Desulfatibacillum aliphaticivorans DSM 15576: one gene and its partner. Each later gene encodes a partner of the first gene's protein in a complex. Links are inferred from orthologs where the notes say so. Each region holds a gene or a part of one and is shown in the gene's direction. Other genes may lie near its edges.

What was found. The genes of interacting proteins can lie anywhere in the genome.
Region 2: the proteins of G491_RS0111980 (region 1) and G491_RS0107785 are in contact, whole or in part, in a crystal structure (PDB 5UE9), measured with the Lactococcus lactis proteins. The link is inferred for Desulfatibacillum aliphaticivorans DSM 15576 from one-to-one orthologs. Residues at the interface, in WP_023189152.1 of Lactococcus lactis: Leu4, Gln5, Ala47, Ser48, Met49, Leu50, Leu51, Arg52, Arg53, Met95, Leu98, Arg223, Met224, Ala225, Cys226, Ile228, Gly229, Ala230, Cys231, Tyr232, Ala233, Val235, Glu236, His237, Asn243, His244, Ala245, Lys247, Glu250; in WP_025017116.1 of Lactococcus lactis: Gly25, Phe27, Phe29, Glu32, Tyr33, Lys35, Tyr36, Lys48, Phe56, Thr60, Pro61, Arg62, Val63, Ala64, Glu65, Thr66, Ala67, Ser68, Gly69, Met70, Ile74, Gln77, Pro223, Glu251, Phe274, Ala275, Pro277, Phe278.

What each region holds. Positions count from the first base shown.
Region 1 is NZ_AUCT01000011.1:11,244-15,618, forward strand. Bases 1,008-3,868 are described here. They hold G491_RS0111980 (dihydroorotate dehydrogenase electron transfer subunit), read left to right. Parts: upstream 1,008-1,968; coding sequence 1,969-2,769; downstream 2,770-3,868. Other genes in these bases: rfaE2 (D-glycero-beta-D-manno-heptose 1-phosphate adenylyltransferase), read left to right, coding at 1,008-1,113; pgeF (peptidoglycan editing factor PgeF), read left to right, coding at 1,118-1,897; G491_RS0111985 (HPr family phosphocarrier protein), read left to right, coding at 3,585-3,857. Also shown: G491_RS0111965 (carbon-nitrogen family hydrolase), read left to right, coding at 1-665; more of rfaE2, read left to right, coding at 637-1,007; ptsP (phosphoenolpyruvate--protein phosphotransferase), read left to right, coding at 3,939-4,375.
Region 2 is NZ_AUCT01000007.1:67,472-71,942, reverse strand. The notes cover bases 1,062-4,018. They hold G491_RS0107785 (dihydroorotate dehydrogenase), read left to right. Parts: upstream 1,062-2,058; coding sequence 2,059-2,979; downstream 2,980-4,018. Other genes in these bases: G491_RS29885 (GNAT family N-acetyltransferase), read left to right, coding at 3,635-4,018; G491_RS0107780 (nitroreductase family protein), read left to right, coding at 3,022-3,630; G491_RS0107790 (MBL fold metallo-hydrolase), read left to right, coding at 1,191-2,054. Also shown: G491_RS0107805 (methyltransferase), read left to right, coding at 1-268; G491_RS0107800 (DUF805 domain-containing protein), read right to left, coding at 345-686; more of G491_RS29885, read left to right, coding at 4,019-4,123; G491_RS0107770 (tetratricopeptide repeat protein), read right to left, coding at 4,120-4,471.

The sequences.
Region 1 (4,375 bases):
GGTCCTGCGGGTTTGATTATTCCGCGTTAAAGGAGCACGCCGCCCAAACGCCCGCCGTCCTGGACGAATTATGCAGCCTGACGGAGAATCTTAACCTGGCCGTCTCAGGAACCATGCCGGAACTGACGCCCGAAGGGGTGTACAACACCCACTATTACATCAACGAAAAAGGAAGCGTGCAGGCTGAATATCGCAAGGTGCACCGGTTCACTCCGGCGGGCGAAGGCGAGTTTGAGCCGGGCGCCCGGTCCGTGCTGGCGGCCGCTCCCTGGGGAAAAACCGGTCTGCTCACCTGTTACGACCTGCGTTTTCCCGAACAAAGCCGGGCTCTGGTCCTGGCAGGGGCGATCGTGCTGATCGTCTCCGCCCAATGGCCCGCCGTGAGAATCAGGCATTGGGACGTGCTGCTGCAAGCCCGGGCCGTGGAAAACCAGGCCTTTGTCATCGCCTGCAACCGGTGCGGCAAGGATCCGGAGCTTGTTTACGGAGGCCGGTCCGCCGTCATTTCCCCGTGGGGCGAGGTTATAGCCGGCGCCGGAGGCGGGGAGACTTTGCTGACGGCCGCCCTTAACCTGGATGAAGTGAAGGACTTTCGCACCAGAATCCCCTGCCTGGAACATCGAATTCCGGAGGCTTATGATCTCGAAAATATTGTCGAAAAATGAACTGATTAAAGCTGTTGAAAAAGCCAAGGCGAAAAACAAAACCGTGGTCTTCACCAACGGATGCTTTGACATCCTCCACGTGGGCCACGTGCGCTATCTGGCCGAGGCCAAAAGCCAGGGCGACGTCCTGGTTCTGGGCCTGAATTCGGATCGGTCCGTGCGGGAAATCAAAGGCCCCAAACGCCCTATTGTTCCCGAAGCGGAACGCGCCGAGGTTTTAGCCGCCCTGGAGTCCATTGATTTTATATCCCTGTTTGACGAGCCGGACCCGCTGGATCTCATCCTGGCCGTCATGCCCCAGGTTTTGGTCAAGGGCGCGGACTGGCCCGAAGACCAGATCATCGGCGCCAGGGAGGTCAAAGAGGCTGGAGGCAAAGTCGTGAGGGTGGATCTGGCGGAAGGCGCTTCCACCACTAATATCATCCAAAAAATATTGGATCAGGGGTAGGGCCATGCTGGAACCGGGAAAAAACGGAACCCAACTGGTGCGCACTCCGGGGCTGAGCCGCTTTGACGAGATTGATCACGGTTTTTTTTCCAGGCACGGAGGAGTCAGCCAGGGGGAATTGGCCTCCCTGAACATCGGAACCGCGGTGAACGACGATCCGGACCTTGTGGCGAAAAACAGGCTGGCCATTGCCCGGGCCATGGGCGCCGATCGCCTGGCTTTCGTCAAGCAGGTGCACGGCAAGGAGGTGGTCGTCTTAGACTCGAAGCCGGATCCAAGCTCGGACCCGCTTTGGCAGACGAACCTGGAGGCCGACGCCATAGTCACCAACCTGCCCGGCGTGTTTTGCGCCATCGCCGTGGCCGATTGCCAGCCCATATTGCTTTACGATCCCGAAAAAAAGGCGGTGGGCGCAGTGCATAGCGGGTGGCGGGGCAGCTTGCAGAATATTGCGGCTCACGCCGTGGAAGCCATGGTCCAAGCCTTTGGATGCAACCCTGCCGGCATGATCGCCGCCATCGGCCCTTCCCTGGGCGCCTGTTGCGCGGAGTTCATCCATTATAGAACGGAAATTCCCGAGGAATTCTGGAAGTACAAAGACGAAAAGGACCATTTTGACTTTTGGGCCGTCACCCGCGACCAACTGACGGCGGCGGGACTGGAAGGCCGAAACATCGACTGCGCAAACATCTGCACCAAATGCACGCCGGAGCATTTTTTCTCGTACAGGGCGAGCCATGCATCGGGCCGCTTCGCCGGAGTCATAGGACTCAAGCCCGCGTAAAAGAGTATCGACTTACAAACCGGGTTCTGCTAATCTTAAGGGGTTAATTCTACTTAACGGGAGAGCATGCCTTGAAATTATTCGACACAACCGCCCTGGTCCTGGAAAACAAGGAAATCCAGCCTGGATATTTTCGCATGGAACTGGCCGCCAATGACATCGCCTGCGCCTCGGCGCCCGGCCAGTTTGTGATGGTCAGCCCCGGCGACTCCATACAGCCATTGCTGCGCAGGCCCTTTTGCGTCCATGACGTGAAAGAAGGAGCCGACGCGAAATGGGTTCTGACCATCCTGTTTGTCGTGATCGGGGAAGGCACCCGAATTCTATCCCGGAAAACGCCCGGAGAGACAGTGCAGGTGCTGGGGCCTTTGGGCAAAGGATTCTCGTTGAATACGGACACGGAGGAATGCCTGCTTGTCGCCGGAGGCATTGGTACGGCCCCCATGGTGTTTTTGGCCAGGTATCTGGCCCAGGAGTTCAGCCCGGTTTCATGCAAGGTGCTGTTGGGCGCCAGGACGGCCAACGACGTGCTATGCCGGGACGTGTTCGAGCAGATCGGCCTGGAAGTGCAGGCAGCCACCGAAGACGGAGGCCTGGGCGCCAAGGGCTTGGTCACGGCCCTGCTGGACAAGGCCTTGGAGGGAGATGCAGCCAGGCAAATTTTCACCTGCGGCCCCATGCCCATGCTCAAGGCGGTCGCCGCCATGGCCAAGGAGCATAATACCCCCTGCCAGGTTTCCGTGGAAGCCGCCATGGCCTGCGGGATGGGCGCCTGCCTGGGGTGCGCCCTGCCTAAAAAGGAAGGCCAGGCCAAGCATCTGCACGCCTGCATGGACGGTCCGGTCCTGGACGCCAAGCTGTTGTGGAGTTGAATTGCATATGAATGAGATGGAGGACGCCCCCCTCTTCTCTGCTTCTCCCTGTGGCTGACGCCAAGTTGCGTTCAAACAACTGATTGTCTTCCGAATAAAATCCTTAAGGGCGCTGGGTCCCTGCTTACAGGGATGACGGCCATGGAGATAAGCCTGCAAAAAACCGACATTTTGTTGGGTTTCGCAAGCTCCATCCAACCTGCGCCGCACAAGTTTTAGAAGGTCGGATGGTTCTGCGTTAAGTTTTTCCTGCTTAATAGGCAGGCGAAAGAAATGCCGCTTCGCCTGGTTGAAGCCTGTGTCTTTGTTCGCAGGTTCATCCGACAGTTTTTTGAGGGCAATCTTAAGAAGTGAGTAAACAGAACTGTTCCAATGATGACGCCTTGATGCGCCGTCCGAACGCCCCTTTTTGGGCCCCAAAAAACAAATCAAGAACTCCGCCCTTGTTTCCGATTAAAAGAACTGATATCAGGCGTGGTTTTGCGGTTTCCGGTCCATGAACTTTTTCAAAAGGCGGGACCGGTTCGGTCGCGCCCCTGGATTACAGACGCAGGCGAGGGCGGCAGAGTCGCGAGGCGGGCGGCAAAGCTGGCCATATCCGGTTTGATTGACATATACCGAAGAGGGAAAACCGCCGGTTTGGATTGACACCCGGGAAAGAGCCCCTATTATTAAATGACATCCAGCCGATTGCCTCCAGGCTTGAACCCGATTTTCCGCCGTTTTTTTAGGGCGCCGCATGGTTTGACATGGGCACGGATCGGTGCTAATTTATTATGTTTTGAATGCCAATGAACCAGGAACGCAACGAGTCTATGCAGGAAGTTACGCTGATCATCAAAAACGAACTGGGCCTCCACGCCCGATGCGCAGCCATGGTGGCCAAGACGGCCTCCAAGGCCAAGGGCGCCGTGTTTTTAAGCGCCAGCGGAAACACTGCCGACGCCACTGACATTCTGGACATGCTCATGCTGGCGCCCCACGCCGCCCAAGGCATGGAAATTTCCATCGCCGTCCAGGAAGCCTCGGACGCGGAAATCCTGGAGGAACTGGCCGCACTGGTCGAGGACGGATTTGGAGAATATTAGGTCCGCAGAGCCCATGGCCCGACTCTGTCCCAGCGAGACCCCCCCGGGCCGAAAACAATGAATCGCCAAAAAACATTTACAATGCCTGAATCAGAAAAAAAACAAATAACGCTCCATGGCATTCCGGCCGCCCCTGGCATATGCATCGGCCAGGCTTATCTTGTGGGCACGAACTCAATGGAAGTCGTGCGCAAGTACCCTGTCCGGAAAGAGGATGTCACGGAAGAGTCCGCCCGCATGCGGCAGGCCGTTAAGAAATCCGAAACGGAAATCTCCCTGCTGATCAAAAAAATGCAGCAGGACAACTCCCAGCAGTCTTTTATCCTGGAGTCCCATCTTGCGGTCCTGAAGGACAAAATGTTTTTCGGCAGCACCATTGAGACCATTGAACAGCAGCAGGTGAACGCTGAGTGGGCCCTGAAAATCACCGTGGACCGCCTGACCCATAATTTCAACAAAATCGAGGACGAGTACCTCCGGGACCGGTCCAGCGATATATTTCACGTGTACGAACGCGT
Region 2 (4,471 bases), on another replicon or contig:
CTGTCAGGATATCGTATCCAAAACCGCCCAGGCGGCAAATCCCGGCGCCGTGGTGTGGATTCACGAGTTCATCCTGGACGATACGATGGACGGGCCTCTGTTCCCCACCTTGTTCTCCATCAATATGATGTTGGGAACGGAAGAGGGCAGGGCGTACTCCCAGGGCCAGCTAATGGATATGATGCGCAACGCGGGAATGAAAGACATCAAACGGCTGGATTTTAAAGGCCCCACAGACTCCGGGATTATCCAGGGCCTGGTTCCCTGAACGTGGAAAGACATAAAAACGCCGGCCCTCGTTGGAAAGCCGGCGTTTTTTGTCAATCCATTAAAATGGACGTGCATCAGGCGGGGACGGGCCCGTACTGGTTCGACTGGGGCTGGCTGGGGAGCACAAAGAAAATTATAAGAACAATGATTCCAATAACCGGAACCAATCCGATGAGCAGCCACCATGCGGACTTGCCGATGTCGTGAATTCTGCGGAAACCCACCGCCAGGGAGGGAATGAAAACCGCCAGGCTGTAAAGGCCGCTCACCACCCCGGGCAAGCCGAGAATGTTTTCAATGATGCCCAGGCCGACCATGATAAGAAAATTGAACAGCACGAACATCCAGTATTCCTGGCGATGCGCGCGCCCGCTGAATCCAAAATAGTTCTTCAAAACTCCAACATACCAGTTCATTCACTCCTCCTTCACTCAGATTACGTGGTTTAGGTTGGTTCTGATCCAGGTGTAACTATATCATGTCTTACAAGATTTTATCCAATAATGGTCCAGTCCATGGTTTCCTCAGCGGCTGCGGCAATGGACTCCATGTCCTTGTCCCAAGGGCGTCTCATGCCGGCGCCTTTCACGTGAACGACGTCGCCTTTTCTTAGGATGCGCGTCAACGGCCGGTTTATATGTATGGATTAGGAAGCGTTGTTACAGGGAAAGATATACTAATTTTCCCAGGGGCATGCAAGAGGCATTTGGTGAAACACGGGATTTTAACCGGCCATAGTCCCGTTATTTGGAAATAAAACGAGCAATCGCTTGACTAGTTTTTCTCCCTGTTGCACATTCTTCATGGATTGAAGGGTATTGGAGTCACGCATAATACGCACCTGTTTTTACATTTCCATATAGAAAGGCCTGTTTATCATGATCATCACCCAAGCCGGACCGCTTGCAAAAGGGCTGCATATGATAGGTGAACCAGGAGCTCCGGTTTTTTTGCTGGAAGGGGAAAAACCCGTAATATTCGACGCGGGCTTTGCATGCATGGGGCCTCGTTACGTCCGGGAAATCAAGAAGATTTTAAACGGAAACCAGCCCGTCAAATTGTTCCTGACCCATTCCCATTTCGACCATTGCGGCGCCACGGGATATTTCGCCCAGGCCTATCCCGGGATAGAGATAGCTTGCTCGCCTTATGCGGAGTACGTTTTTACCAGACCGGGCGCCGTTCAGGTCATCAAGCAGTTGAGCGCGGTCGCGGAAAAAATGATGGCGGAGAATTCCGGCGAGGAACTGGATGCCGCCCCTTTCATGCCTTTTGAAGTGGGAAAGGTCCTCAAGGAGGGCGACGAGGTCAGGGTTTCCGACTCCCTGACGGTTCAGGTTCTGGAAACTCCGGGGCACACCAAGGACACCCTCAGCTATTATATCCCGGAAATCAAGGCGCTTATCGCCTCGGAAGCCGCGGGAATTCCCAATAAGGACGGCTACATCATTTGCGACATGCTCGTGGATTACGACATGTACCTGGATTCCCTCAAAAAGCTGGTGGCCCTGCCCGTGGAAGTCTTGGTGCTCGGCCACATTTTCGCCTATACGGGAGAGGACGCCGAACAATATCTCAAAAGAGTCATGGACCAATGCGAGGAATTCAAGAACTGGGTCTGGGATCTTCTCCAAGAGCATGATATGGATGAGAAAAAAGTTATGGCGGAAGTTCGGAAAAAAGAGTACGATGACGAACCTTTTCCAAAGCAGCCCGAACCTGCTTATTTGTTGAATCTGGAAGCCAGGATCAGGGCGGTGGCCAAAAAGATGACCAAGGAGTAGTTGGATGAGCGACAAGCCCGCATTAGGAGTGGAACTGGGCGGAGTATTTCTGGATAACCCTGTTATGACAGCCTCCGGCACCTTCGGGTACGCTACGGAGTTCGCCTCCCTCATGGATTTGAATCGCCTGGGCGGCGTCATTGTCAAAGGGTTGTCTCTGGAGCCTTCCCCCGGCAATCCTCCGCCCCGCGTGGTGGAGACTCCCTGCGGCATGCTTAACGCCATCGGTTTGGAAAACATGGGCATCGAGGCCTTTTTCCAGGACAAGCTCCCCGAACTCACCAAGCTGGCGCCGCCGCTGGTCTTGAACATCTACGGTAAAACCAGTGAAGAATACGAAAGACTGGCCGCCCGGATCGACAATGTGGAGGACGTGGCCGGCATAGAGGTGAACATCTCGTGCCCCAATGTTTCCGCCGGCGGCATCGCTTTCGGCGTGGATCCCATGATGGCCGCCCGGCTCGTGGGAAAGGTCCGGGCCAGAACGCGGAAGCCGGTCATTGTCAAGCTATCCCCCAATGTCACGGACGTGACCGCCATCGCCCGCGCCGTGGAGGACGCCGGCGCCGACGCCATATCCCTGATCAACACCCTGACCGGCATGGCCATCGATCTGGACGCCCGCAGGCCGGTTCTGGCCAATATTACGGGCGGGCTTTCCGGCCCGGCCATCAAGCCCGTGGCTCTGCGTATGGTCTGGCAGGTCGCCAAAGTGGTGAAAGTCCCGGTCATCGGAATAGGGGGGATCATGAACGCCAGGGACGCCCTGGAATTTCTTATGGCCGGAGCCTCGGCCATCCAGGTCGGGACCGCTAATTTTGTGGACCCCGCGTCTCCCGTTAAAATTCTCGAAGGCATTGAAGCCTATTTCATGGAAAATCAAATCAAGGACATTTCCGATTTTATCGGTTGCCTGGAAGTATAGTCTGTCATTTACAACTTATTTTAAGTGTTTGAGGAGGCGCCTATGCTTACCACCAAGGAAGCCATCCATCAAAGACGCAGCATCCGGCGGTTCAAGCGGGATTCCTTTCCCGAAGACGACCTCATGGAGATTCTGGACGCAGCGCGCCTGGCGCCTTCAGGATGCAACGCCCAGCCATGGAGATTCAAGATCGTCCGGGACGGCGAAACCAAGCTGCGTTTGGCCAAGGCTGCGTTCAACCAAATGTTTGTCGCCAATGCCCCCGTTATTGTCATGTGCTGCGCGGATGTGCGGGGATATCTGGACGGCTCCATGTCCGGGGTGCAGGATCTGGGAAAGATCACGGCCATTGAGGACCGGATTGCTAAAATCCTGGTTAAGAGAACCGGAGACATGGAATCCCTGCCCGTGGAGCAGATCGGCATACTGGTGGCCCTGAACGTGGCCATCGCCGTGGAGCATATGGTGCTGAGAGCCCTGGACTTCGGCCTGGGAACCTGTTGGGTCAGGCTGTTTGACGTCCCCATGATCAAGGAAATCTTTCATTGGGACGACAATCTCTTTCCCGTGGCCATGCTGCCCATCGGCTACCCGGATGAAGACCCCCAGCCCAGGCCGCGGCTGTCCCTCAAAGAACTGATTTTGGAGTGATTGTATGGAACATGTGGTGATTGCGACATACGTGGCTGGCGCCATAGGCCGCGTGGCCGAAATGCATGCCCGGTATTACAGCGAAAACTGGGGCTTCGGCCTATACTTTGAAGCCAAGGTCGCCAGCGATCTGTCCGAGTTTTTAAACCGGTTCGTCCCGGGCCGGGATTATTTTAAGGTGGCCCTCACCCACGGAAGGGTTCACGGATCCTTGGCCATAGATGCAATCAAGGCCGAAGAAGAAGGCGCTCACCTGAGATGGTTCATCACCTCGTCCGCTTTACGGGGCACGGGAGCCGGCAACCGCCTGCTGCAGGATTCAATCGATTTCTGTAAGCGTCAGGGATACCCGAGCATTTATCTCTGGACCTTCGAAGGCCTGGCCCTGGCCCGCCATCTTTACGAGAAATTCGGCTTTAAACTGGTGGAGGAGCACCCCGGCGACCAATGGGGAGTCCGGGTGAAAGAGCAAAAATTCGTGTTGCCCCTTTAGACGATTTTCGTCTGGCGTCGAAGCTGGTCCATCTTGCGGTTTAGAATTTCCTTCAAAGCCGGAGTGATAACCAGACGATCCATTTTCCCTAAACGGTAGCACTCCAGGGCCTCTTCGACCATGCCTTGGCTTTCATAACAATCCGCCAGCATGTTGTTCACCACAACGCTGTATGGATATAAACTGAGCGCTGTTTTTAAGATGCTGATTTCCTTGCCTTTCTCGCCATTTCTACGGGCGATTGACGAAGCCTTTATCAACAAACACATCAGATCGGTCCATTCCAGGCGGTTTTTGCCTTCCTTTATAACGGCCGACAGATGCTCTTCTTTCAGGCCGACAATTTGA